Regions from separate parts of the Actinoplanes sp. CA-051413 genome, predicted to be linked through region 2. Evidence: riboswitches for the same ligand, from Rfam matches in the RefSeq annotation. Region 2 holds a riboswitch; each other region holds the start of a gene.
What was found. A riboswitch is a leader RNA that binds a small molecule or an ion and turns the genes downstream of it on or off. The one in region 2 is predicted to bind cyclic di-AMP.

Region 1 (5,341 bases), 1.0 Mb from region 2:
CGGCCGGGGTGACCCAGCGGGAGAAGTCGGCGGCCGGCTGGGCGGCCCGGTTGGCCGGCGTGTCGATGACGCTGGGCAGCACGGTGTTGCAGCGCACCCCGCTCTTCTTGTATTCGACGGCGACAGCGTTCGCGAAGGCCAGCACTGCGGCCTTGGCAGTCGCGTACCCGGCCGCTCCGGCGAACGGGGCGACCGCCGCGCGCGACGAGACGCACACCACCGAGCCGCCACCGGCTGCCACCAGGTGGGGCAGCGCGGCCGCGGTCACCAGGTACGTCGGGCGCAGGTTGGACCGCAGGATCGCCTCGAAGTCCTCGATCGGCGTCTCGTGCACCGGGCCGCCGCCGGCATATCCGCCGGCCAGGTTCACCACCGCGCGCAGGGGCGCACCGGGCTCGGCGGTCGCGACGGCCACCGCGTCGGCGACAGCGTCGGGGTGGGTCAGCTCAGCCGTGACCGAGAACACACCCTTGGGCAGCCGTTCGGCGCCCGCCCGGACCGGGGCGACGACGCGCCAGCCCTGATCGCGCAGCACCTCGAGGACGGCCCCGCCGAGCCCGCCCGCTCCACCCGTAACCAGCACACTGCGCTCCATACCGAGAACCGTAACGGTGTGTTTCGCATCACTGCCGTCGGGACTCGGTGGAACGGCCGGGGCGGCCCGCCGAACGGCCGTCATTCCCCGGAGGGTCACCCGTACGGGCGAGTGAACTGGGGCTTGTCGTGCCGCATCGTGGCAGGTGGTCCCGTTCGCGGTCGGCGGCGGGAGCTTTCGCCGTGGCGTTTGGGTCAAGCCGGACGGCAACCTGTCGATGCTGGACGTGAACCCAATCGGCTACCAGCCCGTACTGGGTAGTGATGAGCATCGCAGCGGAATCCGTGATGCCCGTCGCTGTGACGAAGAGGGGCCGATGGTGTCATGAAGCGGGCACAGGGTATGCGTCTCATCACGCATCCACCGGCGGGTGCTGCTCCGAATACCTCTGCGAGAGCCCTCTTCAGTAAGTATGCACGCGGCTCTCAGCTGATGCTCAGACACTCGTGACACTTTCGACTCACCAGCCGGAATCAGCGCAGGGCGCCAACTGTTCAGGTATGTGTCAGCACCGCAATGCATGAACTGCGGACGTTACGGGGAGGGCTGATGGACGCAGGTATTGCCCGTAACAGGGTTAGTGAAGGCAATGAGGGGACCGTGGGCAACGTGGAGAAGAACACCGTGATGAGGACCGACCAGGTCGCCGAGGAGCGCGACCTCGTCGGAGTCTACCTGCACGAAATCTCCCGGACGCCGCTGCTGGATGCTGCCAGGGAGGTCGACCTCTCCAAGGCAATCGAGGCCGGCCTCTACGCCGAGCACCTGCTCGACACCGGCGAGGTCCGTCGCGGCGTGAGCCGGGAAGAGCTGGAGCGGCTGGTCACCGAGGGCAAGCGGGCGAAGGATCTCTTCATTCGCGCCAACCTGCGACTGGTCGTGTCGATCGCCCGCCGTTACGTGCGCTCGGGCATGCCGATGCTCGACCTCATCCAGGAGGGCAACACCGGCCTCGTGCGCGCCGTCGAGAAGTTCGACTACGAGCGTGGCTACAAGTTCTCGACCTACGCGACGTGGTGGGTCCGCCAGGCCATCAGCCGGGCCATCGCCCAGCAGGAGCGCACCGTGCGCCTGCCCGTGCACCTGGTCGAGGACGTCAACCGGATGCGCAACGTCACCCGCCAGCTCGTCCGCGAGCTCGGCGCCGACCCGGAGCCTGCGCAGGTCGCCGCGGCGCTGGGCGTGACGGTGGAGCGCGTCACCGAGCTGACCCGCTGGGCCCAGGACACCGTGTCCCTGGACACCCCGGTGGGCGACGACGGCGACACCAACCTCGGCGACCTGGTCGCCGACAGCGATGCGCCGTCGCCCGAGGAGATCGTCCTGACCGCGCTGGAGCGTCAGCGCATCGAGGGACTGCTGAACCACCTCGACGACCGGTCGGCGGGCATCATGCGCGCCCGGTACGGCCTGGAGGACGGTCGCGAGCACTCGCTGACTGAGGTGGCGTCGCGGTTTTCGCTCTCTCGGGAGCGCATCCGCCAGCTGGAGATCCAGGCGCTCGGCCGGCTGCGTGAGCTGGCCCGGGCCGAGGGCCTGCAGGCCGCGTAAGGCAACCGCCAAGTACGGCGAAAGGCCGGTGACCCCCGAGGGGACACCGGCCTTTTCTCGTGCCTGCTGACTCAGGTCACCCGGCTCAGGTGACCCGGCCGTAGCCGTTCGGGGTCATGATGTCGATCGTGCGCTTCTTGACGGGCTGGCCCGCGCGGGAGGCGTCGATGATCTGGCCACCGCCGACATAGATGCCGACGTGTCCGTTGCTGCGGTAGAAGACCAGGTCGCCCGGCTTGAGCTCGGACCGCGAGATCCTGGTGGTCGCGCTGTACTGCGCGGCGGCGTTGTGCGGCAGCGACTTGCCGGCGGCCCGCCAGGCGGCGGAGGTCAGGCCCGAGCAGTCGTAACCGTTCGGCCCGTCCGCGCCGTAGTCGTACATGACGCCGAGGGCGTTGTAGGCGAAGGTGACAGCCTTACCGGCGGAGCCCGCGATGGACGGGATGTTGCCGGTGTACTTGCTGGACTTCTCGGTGGGAGAGCCGTAGGCGGCGGTGCGCATCGCGTACAGCTTCTTGAGGTCGCCCTCGATCTTCTTCTTGCGCGCGTTGAGGGCCTTGGCCTCGGCTTCCTGCTTCTTCTGGGTCGCCTTGAGGGCGGCCTGGCGCTCGGCGAAGTTCTCCGTCGTCGCGCGGTACTCCGCGATGTCGCGGCCGCGGCTGCGGGAGATCTGCTCGAGGATGCTCATCCTGTCCATGAGGTTGTCCGCGCCCTCGAGCACGACGTTCATGGTGCCGATGTTGCCGGTCTTGTACGCCGACGCCGCGATCGCGTCCATCTGCGTGCCGGCGGCCTCCAGCGCGGCCTTGGCCGGGGCCAGCGACGCGGCCAGCTTCTTTTCCTGGTCCTTGGTCTGCTTGAGGCTGATGTTCATCTTGTTGTACGACTCGACGACGTCCTCGAGCTGATCGGACGCCTTGTCGATCTTCTTCGTCAGCTCACTCGTCGACGGTTCCGCGTGTGCGGCGGTCGCGGTGGTGCCGGTGATCGCGATCGCCAGGGCGGCAACCACCAGCGCACGGAGCCTCGTGCGGGCGTGTGGCAACGGTTTGTGCCTTTCTTCCGCTCGGGCCGCCTACCGGGTTAGCTGACGGGTTCGGGGCGGGAAGAAGGCCCCTACCGCTCGCGCGGATTCACCCCGGTGCTGCTTCGGTTGGTTCCCCGGTTCGTCGTGGCGGAGGCGGTGACCGTGGGGGATCTGGTCGTCCGTTTCCGCCGGCGAGGATTCGGCGGCGTTGGCCGGCGCCACCGAGGGTGTGGCTGCGGACCGGACCAACCGCATTAACTTATCGGCGCGCGGCATTAACACAAGAGCCCGAAGAGTGACTTGCGCCAATGATCACAAATAAGAGAATGATCCCGATAACGGCGGGCAACAAATCCGTTCCGCAGCGTTACTTTCCTACTCTGCCATGGCCGGCGGGGAAGTGCGGGCGGCCGGGACCCACTTGTGCGAGACGACCCGTTCGGCCCAGAAGGAGAAGAACGGGATCGTGCCGGCCAGCATCACCAGCAGCATCCGGCCCAGCGGCCAGTGCGCCCGGCGGCTCAGGTCGAAGGCGGCGACCAGATAGACCATGTACAGGAAGCCGTGGATCGGGCCGATCGCGGCCACCACGGTGTCGTTGTCACCCAGGTACTTCAGCGGCATGCCGACCAGCACGAGCGCGATCAGGACCACGCCGACGATCCAGGCGATGATCCGGTAGCGGGTGAGGGCTCCCTGCATAGTGCACGTCCTTGAACTCGCTGGAACTCGACGGTCTGGACTCAGCCGGCGCTGGCGCGACGGCCGGGATAGTCGCTCGGCCGGGCTCCGGGGTGGGCGGCCAGCCAGCTGAGGTAGTCGTTGTAGGCGGCCAGCTCGGGATCGTCGTCGTCGGCCGGCGCCACCTGCGCCACCGGCACGCGGACCGGGCGGCGCACGGTCACCGGGGCATCCTGGCGCGGCACGGGCGGCTGCTCCTCCGGTTGTGGCTCCGCCTCCGCCGGTCCGTCCTGCTCGGCGGCGCGGGCCGCGCGGCGCTCCTGCTGGACCTCGCGGAACCAGATGAACACCACGAAGAGGGCGAACACCGGCCATTCGAAGGTGTAGCCCCAGCTGAGCGAATTGCCGCCGGTGGCCCGGCTGAACTGCCACCAGCCCAGGGCCAGGAAGCCGGCCACGAGCACGAGCGCCAGGATGTGGCGCGCGATCCACGCGGGGGTCCACAGCCCTTTCATGTCCCTCAGCGTACCGGCGGGTTTGGCGGCAGGGCGCACGGGCAACCGTTGCAGCAAGTACTTCAGCGACCGAGGAAGGGAGCGCCGTCATGACCGACGCCCGGCTCGACTCCGCCGGCGACGAGACCGTCGTCTCCGAGAACGGCATCGACCCCGCGGGGCTGGCCGACGACGATCTGTTCCGTGAGCTGGCCAGCCTGCACCGCACCCGGCTGCAGACGCTGCGGCACGGGCCCGACGCCGCCCTGGCCAACCACCTGCGGCGGACCGAGGAGCTGGAGAACGCGTACCTGTCCCGGTACCCCGGCCGTGAGGTCGATCCGGGCCGGCTCACCCAGGACTTCTGAGAGGACCCCGGACTTCATGATCTCCTCGGTACGCGGCCGGCTGAACCGGCTGCGGCGGGACTATGCACCTCACGAGCACCGGCCGCTGGACGGCTATGTCGCGACGATGGGGGCGTTCGGACTGCTCGCCGGCAGTCTGGCCGCCGCCGCCAAGCTGACCGCGAAGCCGGTACCGGACCGGCCGGCCACCGCCGACATCGTGTTGATCTCCATCGCGACGCACAAGCTGAGCCGGCTGATCGCCAAGGACGCGATCACCAGCCCGCTGCGCGCGCCGTTCACCCGCTATGCGGAGCCGGGCGGCAGCGGCGAGATCAACGAAGAGGTACGCGACCAGGGCAGCTCCCTGCGCCACTCCGTCGGTGAGCTGCTCAGCTGCCCGTTCTGCCTGGCGGTGTGGGTGGCCACCGGGCTGACCAGCGGCCTGGTCTTCGCGCCCCGGCTGACCCGGCTGGCGGCCACGGTCTTCACCGCCACGGCGGCGTCCGACTTCCTGCAGATGGCGTACTCCCTGGCCAAGGAGGCCGCGGAGGGTGACCACCAGAGCGACGAGAACGACCGGCCGGCGCTGGCCCAGGCGGCCTGACCCTGGAACGAGTAAGCCCCCGGCCGCTCGGCCGGGGGC
Region 2 (5,341 bases):
AGTCGGCGTCGTGGCGGGACGCGGCGGCTTCGGTGCACATCCCGTACGACCGGGAGCTCGGCGTGCACCAGCAGTCGGAGGGCTTCACCCGGCTGGCGGAGTGGGACTTCGAGAACACCCCGCCGGAGGCGTACCCGCTGCTGCTGAACTACCCGTACTTCGACCTGTACCGCAAGCAGGTGGTCAAGCAGGCCGACCTGGTCATGGCCATGTACCTGCGGGGTGATGCCTTCACCCCCGAGGAGAAGGCCCGCAACTTCGCGTACTACGACGCCCGTACCGTGCGGGACTCGTCGCTGTCGGCCTGCATCCAGGCCGTCATGGCCGCCGAGGTGGGCTTCGTGGAGCTGGCCCACGACTACCTGGGCGAGGCCGCCCTGATGGACCTGCACGACCTGCACCAGAACGCGCGGGACGGCGTGCACGTGGCGTCCCTGGCCGGTTCCTGGATCGCCCTGGTGGCGGGCCTGGGCGGCATGCGTGACTCCAACGGGCAGCTCTCCTTCGCGCCCCGGCTGCCGAGCCGGATCAACGCGCTGGAGTTCTCGCTGCTCTGGCGCGGCCTGCGGCTGCGGGTGGAGGTCACGGCCGACGAGGTCACCTACTCGCTGCGCAACGGCGGTGGGTCGGCGCGTCTGGACCTGCTGCACCACGGCAAGGAGGTCACCATCACCCAGGTGAAGCCGGTCGTGCTGCCGATCCCGCCGGCGCCGCCGACGGGCCCCGCGCCCAGCCAGCCGGCCGGTCGCGCCCCGGTGCGCCGGAACACCGGAGTCTGATTCAACAACGAAGAAGCCCCCGTCCTCCTCGCGGAGGACGGGGGCTTCTCTGCGCTCGCCGCGCTAAAGCATCGAGACGTGTACGTGGTCCGTGTGATCACTGGGACCGTGGTACGACTTCCAGCCCGTGGCCGGGAACCAGATCTGTTTGTTCCAGATGACGTAGAGGATGCCGAGCCGGTCGGCGTTACGCACCAGGAAGGCCATCAGGTTGTTGCCGTACTCGCGGGTGTCCTGGTTGTGCCAGCGGGCGAAGCCGCTCTTCTGCAGGGACCAGTCGCAGGCACGGCCCTTGGGATGCTCGAACGGGCCGCCGTTGCGATGACAACCGACGAACCGGTTGAACTTCGCCTTCTTCACTTCCTTGTACATGTGGAAGGTGCGTGCGGTGATGCAGCCACCGGTCGTCGGGTCGTCGACGTTGCAGCTCTCCGGGCTGAACTCACCGTCGGAGTTGCGGGGCGCCGGGGCGGCCTTCGGCGACTTGGCGAGCACGAAGCCACCCGTCACCGTGGTGCCACCCACCTGGGCCAGCGCCTTCTCGGCCGACTCCTTCTGCTTCTCCATCAGCGCGAGGTTCTGCTTCTGCGCCTTGACCTCCTGGTCCAGGCGCGTCTTGTTGGCGGTCACCTCGTCGATGGCCTGGTCCAGCTCGCGCAGCTTGCCGTCGTTGAGGGCGTTGATCTCCTCCAGGGAGACCGCCTTCTTGAGGAAGCCGTCCGGGCTGGAGGTGTTGAGCAGGAAGCCCATCGTCGAGATGCCGCCGGTGCGGTACTGCTGAGCGGCGACCGCGCCCACCTCGGGCAGCAGCAGGTCGCGCTTCGCCTCGGCGTTCTTGACCTTGAGGGCGAGGCCGAGCTGGGTCTTGGTCGACTTGGCGACTGCCGCCCGGGCTGTCAGATAGCGCCGGCCCGTGGAGTCCAGCACGTCGTTCAGCAGCGGGTTGTCGTCGCCGTCGTCGGCGGTGGCCGACTTGGTGTCGTCCGGATCGGCGTTCGCCGGGGATGCGGGCGCGAGCATCATCGTGACCGCGGCGAGCGGTGCCAGGGCGAGGATCAGCCACCGGCGGGGTCTTGCCGTCATTCAGAATCCTTCCGCGTGACCACCGGCCGGGTTAGCTGACGGGTTCGGGACGGAAGCGATCCCTACCACTGACTCGTGGATTCACCCCGGTAGTTCTGTGGTTCCCCGGCTCATCTTGCGACGATTAGATGGTGGGCTGCCGGCGCCTTGGGGGCAGCGCCTTCTGGCAGTGACCGGCGGCCAGCTTACCTGACAACGGCCGAAGTGGCAGTGCTGCCGCGAACGGTAAAACGGTTACCAGGCAACGACTTTCCGTCACCGCTCGATGGAATGACGCAGGTCATAGCCCGTAACGACGTATCAATGTGAGTCGTTGCATTCTTTCCGTCGATTGCTCACCATCAGTGCACGATCGATTGCGTACGGTGTGACGACTGTCGATTCCTAGCATTGCTGGGTAGTGTTCGTCACGGTCTCAGCGCAGACCGCCGCCTAATCGCCGCACGGCGAGCCGGGGAACCACTTGAGTAATGGGGTGAATCCGATCCGCGCACCCCCGCGCGATCGGTAGGGATCGCTTCCGTCCCGAACCCGTCAGCTAACTCGGTCGGCGGCCGACGGAAGGAATGTTCGTGAGGCTCACCCCTGTCCGCCGGCGATTAGCGACCGTGCTCGCGGTCCTCGTCGCCACCTCGGGGCTGGCGCTCGCCGCCCCGACCTCCGCCTCCGCCGCACCCCGCCCCTTCGCCGCGCCGGGCGACTCGGGCGACGACGGCGAGGGCGGTTCGAAGTCCCTCATCAAGCAGCTCGAGGCGGCGTCCAAGGGCTTCGTCGAGGCCCAGGAGGCGCTGGACCGCTCCAAGAAGCGCCAGCGGGAGCTGACCGCCAAGCTCAAGGAGCTCGACACCCAGCTCGGCCCCAAGCAGGCGGCGCTGGACGAGATCGTCCAGCGGGCTTACCGCACCGGGCGGCTCGGGCCGATGACGGCGATGATCACCGCCGACTCCACCGGCAGCATGCTGGACCGGGCGCAGACCCTGGAGACCATCGCCGTCAAGCAGGACCGCGCGGTGCGCGACCTGAAGGACAGCCGGGACCAGCAGGCGCAGGCCAAGACGGCGATCGACACCGCTGTCCGCGAGCAGCAGCGCCAGCTCACCGTCATGGCCAAGCGCAAGAACCAGGCGGAGAGCGCCCTCAAGGCCGCCAACGCCGCCAGCGGGTCGAGCGACTCGTCGTCGTCCGGCGGCGGTTCCTCCAGCGGCGGCGGCAGCAGCTCGCTGGCCGCGCCCGCGCCGCGCAACTCGGACGGCTCACTGCCGAGCGAGTCGTGCAGCGTCAACGACCCGACTACGACCGGCTGCATCACGCCGCGCACACTGCACGCGATGCAGGAGGCGAAGAAGGACGGCTTCAACCACTTCATCGCCTGCTTCCGCCACCAGAACAGCGGCGAACATCCGAAGGGGCGGGCCTGCGACTGGGCCGCAGACAAGGGCGGCTTCGGCGGCGACGCGACCGGGGCCAGCAAGGACTACGGCAACCGGCTGGCGGACTACTTCATCCACAACGCGAGCCGGCTCGGCATCCTGTACGTCATCTGGTACCGGCGGATCTGGCTGCCTAGCAGCGGCTGGAAGTCGTACTCCGGTGCCGGCGGCGACCCGTCGAGCGACCACACCAACCACGTGCACATGTCGATGCGCTGACCCGGGGGAGTGCGGGGCCTACCGCTTGACGTAGGCCTCGTACTCCTTCAGCACGTCGTCGGTCGGGCCGTCGGCGCGGATCAGGCCCGACTCCAGCCAGATGGCCCGCTCGCAGGTGTCGCGGATCGACTGCTCGCTGTGGCTCACCAGGAAGACGGTGCCGGCCTGCGCGCGCAGATCCCGGACCCGCTGCTCACTGCGCCGGCGGAACTTCGCGTCGCCGGTGGCCAGCGCCTCGTCGATGAGCAGCACGTCGTGCTGCTTGGCGGCCGCGATGGCGAACCGCAGCCGGGCTCCCATGCCGGACGAGTACGTCCGCATCGGCAGCGAGCTGAAGTCACCGCGCTCGTTGATGCCGGAGAAGTCGATGATGTCCTTGGTCTTGCTCTTCACCTCGGCCGGCGACATGCCCATGGCCAGGCAGCCCAGGACCACGTTGCGCTCACCCGGCAGGTCGTTCATCAGGGCGGCGCTGACGCCGAGCAGGGACGGCTGGCCGGCCGCGTAGATCGCACCGCGCTCGACCGGCAGCAGCCCGGCGATCGCCCGCAGCAGCGTGGACTTGCCCGAGCCGTTGGTGCCGATCAGGCCGACGGCCTCACCCTTGTACGCGACGAAGCTCACACCCTTGATGGCGTGCACCTCGCGCATGGTCGCCGGCTTGGTGCCGGTGACGAGCCGCTTGAAGCTGGCGAGCGGGCTGCCGGTGCCCGGGGTCGCCGACTGCTGGATCCGATAGACCACGTGGGCGTCGTCGACGATGACCGTCGGGTCACGCCGGTCGCTGCCGGTCATGTTGTCAGCCACGGCCGTAGCCCTTCTCTCCGCGCCAGAAGTAGACGTAACCCCCGAGACCCACCACGAACGTCCAGGCGAGCGCCTCCAGCCACATCACCGTGGGACTCGCCGCGAGCGGCACGTCCTCCATCAGCGCGTGCCGCATGAGGTCGATGAACACCAGCATCGGGTTCGCCTCCACCAGGGTCAGTTTCCAGCCGCTGAGATGCTCGGTGAAGCGGGTGACCGGGTAGAGCACCGCCGACAGGTAGAGCCACATCCGCATGACGAACGGGATGAGGTTCCGGACGTCCGGGATCTTGCTGCCCAGCCGGGCCCCGGCCAGGGCCAGGCCGGCGTTGAACACGGCCTGGAGCAGGAAGATCGGCACGATGAGCAGCCACTCCAGGGTGATCGGCTCGCCGAAGCCGACCACGATGACCATCAGCACGGCCAGCGAGGCGAGCGTGTTGCGGACCTCGACCATGGTGATGGCCAGGGGCAGGCTGCCTCTCGGGAAGTGCAGGGCCCGGATCAGCCCGAGGTTGCCGGTGATCGCCTGGATGCCGGCCGACACCGTGGACTGGGTGAAGCCGAAGATGAACACGCCGGTGCACAGGTACGCGACGAAGTTGTCGACGCCGCTCTTCGTGTTCAGGATCACGCCGAAGATCAAGTAGTAGACAGCCGCGTTGATCAGCGGCGTCAGCACCTGCCAGAAGACACCGAGCCGGGTCTTGCCGAGCGACGAGGCGACCTTGGCGTTGGCGTACGACGCGATGAAGTGCCGGTACGCCCAGAGCTGACGTGTGTACTCAGGCAGGGAAGGCAGCTTCCCGGCGGCGCTGAGCCCGTGTCTACGGGCCAGCTCCTTGAGCGTCAGGCCGGTCTCGGAATCGGCGACCGCCGTCTGAGGCATGGGGCGCTCCGATCTGGTCGGTCCGCTGGGGATGGGGGACCTGGATGACTTGCGCGGGAACACACTAAACAGTGTGCCGCGATGGAACGGCGTCGTATCGACGTCAGCCCCGAAAGTAGCCGAACGAGCGCCGG
Region 3 (5,341 bases), 4.3 Mb from region 2:
AGTACGACGCTGTGCAGTAGAGTGGGTCACATGGCTTTGGGAGACCTCGAACGTGAGGTCATGACGCAGTTGTGGAACGCCGGCGAGCCGCTGACCGTGCGCCAGGTGCACGAACGGCTGAGCCGCGACCGCGAGCTGGCGTACACGACCGTGATGACCGTGCTGGACCGGCTGGCCAAGAAGGGTGTCGTCACCCAGCAACGCGCCGACCGGGCGTACCGCTATGCCCCCGCGCAGTCGCGCGAGGAGATGACTGCCGCGCTGATGCTCGACGCCCTCAGTGCGGCTCCCGACGGCGTCCGCGACGCGGCCCTGGCGCACTTCGTCGGCCGGATCGACCCGTCGGCACTGACCGCCGCCATCGAGGCGGCACGGAAGGACCCGGGCGCTCTGCTGAGCCTGCCCGCAGCGGAAAACCCAGAACAACAGCAGTGACCGCCATGCTGCTCGGCGCTCTCGGGCTGACCCTGTCGCTGGTCGTGCCGGGCATCCTGGCCGGGGCGCGCTGGCCCGACCGGGCTCCCGCGGCGGCCGTCGCGCTCTGGCAGAGCATCACCCTCACTGGGGTGCTCTGCGCGCTGGGCGTGGTGCTGGCCGGACCGCAGGAACTGGTCAGTGAGCTGGGTTCGGACCGGCCGGTGGGTGCGGCTGCGCTGATTTTCGCGCTGGCCGTCGCCGCGGTGATCATCGTGCGGCTGCTCGTGTCGCTCGTCCGGGTGAGCATCCGGTCCCGGGCGCGCCGGTCCCGGCACCGGATGCTGGTCGACCTGCTGGACAGTGCCGAGCGCCACGGTGAGCTGCCGGCCGAGGTGCCTGCCGGGCTGCGGGTGCTGGACGGGCCGCTGCCTTTCGCGTACTGCCTGCCGGGCCGCTCGCCTCGGGTGGTGCTCAGCGACGGTGCGCTGCGGGTCCTCGACGCCGAGCAGGTGGCCGCGGTGATCGCGCACGAGCAGACCCACCTGCGGCACCGGCACGACGTGGTCATGGAGTCGTTCACCGCGTTCTACCGGGCGGTGCCGCGGCCACTGCGCAGCCGGGCGCCGCTCGACGCCGTACACCTGCTGCTCGAGATGGTCGCCGACGACGCCGCCCGGCGGCGCTGCGGCGCGGCGCCGCTGCGCACAGCTCTGGCGCTGCTCAGCGACGCGGTCAGCCCGGACGCGCCGGCGGAGCTCGGCAGCGCGGCGGCGGAACGCCGGCGCCGGCTCGACCGGCTGAATGTGAGTGATCCGCGCCCGGTCACCGTGACCTTGACCCTGGCCGCGGCCACCGGCGCGGTCGGCCTGCTGGTATTACCCACAGTGATTCTGGTATTGCCATGGCTGGACCGGGCGCTTTCGGCCTGGCCGCTTTGACGGCCATTTCTTACGCTGCGTCAACCGATGTTCGGCGCAGTGTGTCCTGATACCGCCGGGTTCAAATCGCCGTTGATCGGGAGTACGGTAGTGCCCGGCTCGGCAGTCCCCCCTCGTCCCAACCCGGGCGAACTGACGAGCCACCGCCTAATCGTCGCGAGACGAACCGGGGACCCACGAATTCTGGGGTCAAGCCACCAGCAGCACGGTGGCCGGGCGCGCTTCCCGCCCGCACCCGTCAGCTAACCCGGTCGGCGGCCGAGGGAAGAAAGGACACTGCACCTACGTGAAACGGATTGAGGCGCGCAGCGCCGCAATTCTGCGCAGCATCGCCTGCGCCGTCGTCGCGGTCGGGATTCTTCTCACTCCCGGGGTGGCGAATGCGACACCGTCCCCGTCGAGCATCGAAAAGCAGATCGACGAGCAGTGGAACAAGCTGGAACCGGTCATCGAGCAGTACAACAACGTGCACAATCAGCTGCTCAAGAACCAGGCCCAGCTCCGGAAGATCGACAAACGGCTCGCACCGCTGGAGCTGGAGGTCGACCTGGCCATGTCGCAGGTGGGCAACATGGCGGGAAAGGCCTACATGCAGGGCTCGCCCAGCGCCATGAAGGCCATGGTCGTCAGTGGTTCGCCGACCTCTCTGACCGAGAAGCTCACGTTCCTCGACCAGATCAGCCGGCACCAGCGTGAGTCGGTCTCGGGCGCCGCGAAGCTGCGCGACCAGCTCGCGGGCGACAAGCGCGACCTGGACACCCTGACCAAAGCCGTGGCGGCGCGCGACAAGGCGCTGGCCCAGCAGAAGAAGGACATCCAGAAGAAGGTCGACGAGCTGCAGAAACTGCGGATCAGGGCGTACGGGGCGAGCGGCGTCTCCGACGGTGCGTTCAAGACCGGCCCGTGCCCGGTCGACTACACCGACGACAAGGGTGGCCGGGCGGCGCAGAAGGCGTGCGACCTCATCGGCAAGCCCTACGTCTTCGGTGCGGAAGGGCCGGGCGGCTACGACTGCTCCGGCCTGACCAAGGTGGCCTGGGCGGTGGTCGGGGTGCACCTGGAGCACTTCACCGGTGACCAGATCGGAGCGGGTCGGGCGGTCAGCCGCAGTCAGCTGCAGCCGGGCGACCTGATCTTCTACGGCAGTCCGGTCCATCATGTCGGCATCTATGTCGGCGGCAACACGATGGTGCACGCACCGCACACGGGTGACCACGTCCGCATGGCGTCGATCGATCGCAGCGGGGCCATCACCGGCATCCGCCGCCCGACCGGCTGAGGCCCGCACCACGCACGACGGAAAAGCCGCCACCTCCGTGGCGGCTTTCTCCTTTCAGGCCTGCTCCGGAGCGAACTGGGCCAGCGACACCTCCTTGGCTGCGGCGATGTCCTCCGGTCCCGCGGTGCCGGACGCCTCGACGACGCTCACCCAGGTGTGCCGGGTCCTCGGCGACCACACCCTGCAGGAACAGCGCCAGGGCCAGGAACGCGCCGTCCCATCCCGGACCGAGGGAGAGGGCTCCCGCGCCGCTGCGGGCCATCTCGATGGGACGGTGTGCTCCAGCTCGAGCCGGGTCCGCTCCGCGCCGTCCGGGGAAAGGCGCAGCTCCACCCGGCTCAGTGGCCCGCCGAAGGTCAGCCGCAGCAGCCGCGGCGGTTCGCAGGCCAGGATGTCACCGCCCGCGTTGCCTTCCAGCTGGAACTTCCCGCCGGCCCGCAGGCAGTCTCAGCCCCGGTCGTCCACGTCCGCGGTGATGTGGCGCCGGCGGATGAACCCGCTCACCAGAGCGGTGGGCTCCAAAGTGTCCGATCAGGGTGCTGCGAGACTGGAGGGCATGTTTCCCGCTGCCTTCGTCCGCAACGTCACCGGCAATTGGGGCGACGACGGCCGGCGCTGGCTCGCCCAGCTGCCCGCTCTGGTCGAGGACGTTGCCCGGGAGTGGGGACTGACGGTCGGTGCGCCGTACCCGTTGAGTTTCAACTATGTCGCGCCGGCGCGGCGGGCCGACGGGTCGCCGGCCGTGCTCAAGCTCGGCCTGGCCGTGGCCGGTCATGTCGCGATGGAGGCCGACACGCTCGGCTTCTTCGGTGGCCGGGGCACGGTCGAGGTGCTGGCCCGCGACGACGACCGGGGTGCGCTGCTGCTGGAGCGGGCCGAGCCCGGCGGGACGTTGCGGGCGCTGGTCCGCGAGCACGACGAGCAGGCCACGGCCGTCCTCGTCGACATGATGCGGCGCCTGCACCGGCCGGCGCCGGAAGGGCTGGTGCTGGAGGAGTTGTCCTCGCGCGTCGCGGCGTTCGACGCGCATCTGGCGCGGTATCCCGGCGACGACCCGTTGCCGCGGCGCCTGGTCGAGCAGGCCCGGGCGCTGCTGGCCGACCTGTGCGCCTCGGCCTCGCAGCGGGTGGTCCTGCACGGGGATCTGCACCACGAGAACGTGCTGGCCGCGGTCCGGGAGCCGTGGCTGGCGATCGACCCGCACGGCGTGCTCGGCGATCCCGGATACGAGGTCGGGGCGGTGCTCTACAACCCGTTCGACGGCGACGAGCCGGTGCTGGAGCTGCTGCCGGCCCGGGTGGAGCACTTCGCCGACGGCCTCGGCATGCCCGTCGACCGGGTGGTCGCCTGGGGTTTTGTGCAGGCGGTGCTCTCCGAGGTGTGGGATGCCGACGGGGGTTACCCGGAGCCCGGCCAGGCGCTGCAGGTGGCGCTCAAGCTGGCGCCGCGCCTTTCCTGAGCAGGCTCAGCAGCCGCACCAGCTCGGCCCGCTCGGCGGAGGTCAGCGGCGCGAGCAGCTCGTCCTGGATGGCCTCGGCCCGAGCTGCCAGCTCCCGGGCGCGTTCACGGCCGCGGCCGGTGATCGTCACGACGTTGCGGCGCTTGTCGGCCGGGTCCGGGCTGCGCTCGACGTAGCCGTCCGCGGTCAGCTCGTTGAGCACCGCCACCATGTCGCTGAGGTGGATTGCGGTGCGCCGGCCCAGCTCGGCCTGGCTGGCCGGCCCGTCGAGCAGGGTCTCCAGCAGCCGGTAGTGGTAGCCGCGCGCGCCGACCTCGGCGAATCGTTCGGTGACCAGGCGGCCGGCGTGGGCGGCGGTCTGGGTCAGCAGCCAGCTGGGGAGGTGCTCCATGTGCCGACTCTAACATTTGCCTGACTAACGTTAGTACGACTAACGTTAGTCGTATGAACGATATCGCGCCGTACCGGATCGACGTCCCGCAGGCCGACCTCGACGACCTGGCCGACCGCCTCGACCGCACCCGCTGGCCCGACGAGCTGCCCGGCGCGGGCTGGGACTACGGCATCCCGCTGGCCCGCGTACGCGAACTCGCCGAGCACTGGCGCCACGGCTACGACTGGCGGCGGCACGAGGCCGAGCTGAACGAGTTCCCGCAGTTCCGCACCGAGATCGACGGCCAGCGCGTCCACTTCCTGCACATCCGCTCGGCCAACCCGGACGCGCTGCCGCTGCTGCTCCTGCACGGCTGGCCGGGCTCGGTGCTCGAGTTCCGGGCCCTGACCGGCCTGCTGTCCGACGACTTCCACCTGGTCGTGCCGTCGCTGCCCGGCTTCGGCTTCTCCGGGCCGACCGGGGAGCGCGGCTGGGACCTGCACCGCATCGCCCGGGCCCTGGCCGAGCTGATGACCCGGCTCGGTTACCCGCGTTTCGGTGCGCACGGGGGCGACTGGGGCTCCGGCGTCGCCCGTGCGCTCGGCGCCGCCGTCCCCGAACGGGTCGTCGGCGTACACGTCAACTATCTGCCCACGCCCGGCCCGGCGACCGGCCTGACCGGCGAGGACCGCGACCGCGCCGAGCGGACCGCGGCGTTCGCCGCGAACCGGCCCGGCTACCAGGTGCTGCACGCGACCCGGCCGCAGACCATCTCGTACGCGCTGACCGACTCACCCGTCGGCCAGCTCGCCTGGATCGCCGAGAAGTTCACCGAGTGGGTCGACCCGGCCTCCACCATCAGCGACGACGTCCTG

Region 1: linked by a shared signal. The riboswitch ahead of ACQP2Y_RS07135 (NlpC/P60 family protein) and the one ahead of ACQP2Y_RS02320 (coiled-coil domain-containing protein) in region 2 are both predicted to bind cyclic di-AMP.
Region 3: linked by a shared signal. The riboswitch ahead of ACQP2Y_RS28925 (NlpC/P60 family protein) and the one ahead of ACQP2Y_RS02320 (coiled-coil domain-containing protein) in region 2 are both predicted to bind cyclic di-AMP.

The regions. Positions count from the first base shown of each region.
Region 1 covers NZ_CP192100.1:1,500,593-1,505,933, forward strand. The annotation lists gene ACQP2Y_RS07125 (SDR family NAD(P)-dependent oxidoreductase) at 1-595, opposite strand, end outside; gene ACQP2Y_RS07130 (sigma-70 family RNA polymerase sigma factor) at 1,145-2,146, shown strand; gene ACQP2Y_RS07135 (NlpC/P60 family protein) at 2,232-3,158, opposite strand; cyclic di-AMP (ydaO/yuaA leader) riboswitch at 3,205-3,339, opposite strand; gene ACQP2Y_RS07140 (DUF3817 domain-containing protein) at 3,549-3,875, opposite strand; gene ACQP2Y_RS07145 (hypothetical protein) at 3,917-4,369, opposite strand; gene ACQP2Y_RS07150 (DUF6158 family protein) at 4,459-4,716, shown strand; gene ACQP2Y_RS07155 (DUF1360 domain-containing protein) at 4,733-5,302, shown strand.
Region 2 covers NZ_CP192100.1:484,129-489,469, forward strand. The annotation lists gene ACQP2Y_RS02310 (glycoside hydrolase family 65 protein) at 1-779, shown strand, start outside; gene ACQP2Y_RS02315 (coiled-coil domain-containing protein) at 843-1,862, opposite strand; cyclic di-AMP (ydaO/yuaA leader) riboswitch at 1,868-2,003, opposite strand; cyclic di-AMP (ydaO/yuaA leader) riboswitch at 2,282-2,431, shown strand; gene ACQP2Y_RS02320 (coiled-coil domain-containing protein) at 2,429-3,511, shown strand; gene ACQP2Y_RS02325 (ABC transporter ATP-binding protein) at 3,530-4,306, opposite strand; gene ACQP2Y_RS02330 (ABC transporter permease) at 4,311-5,207, opposite strand.
Region 3 covers NZ_CP192100.1:6,122,797-6,128,137, reverse strand. The annotation lists gene ACQP2Y_RS28935 (BlaI/MecI/CopY family transcriptional regulator) at 31-435, shown strand; gene ACQP2Y_RS28930 (M56 family metallopeptidase) at 441-1,355, shown strand; cyclic di-AMP (ydaO/yuaA leader) riboswitch at 1,490-1,627, shown strand; gene ACQP2Y_RS28925 (NlpC/P60 family protein) at 1,642-2,634, shown strand; gene ACQP2Y_RS28920 (aminoglycoside phosphotransferase family protein) at 3,191-4,093, shown strand; gene ACQP2Y_RS28915 (MarR family winged helix-turn-helix transcriptional regulator) at 4,068-4,484, opposite strand; gene ACQP2Y_RS28910 (epoxide hydrolase family protein) at 4,547-5,341, shown strand, end outside.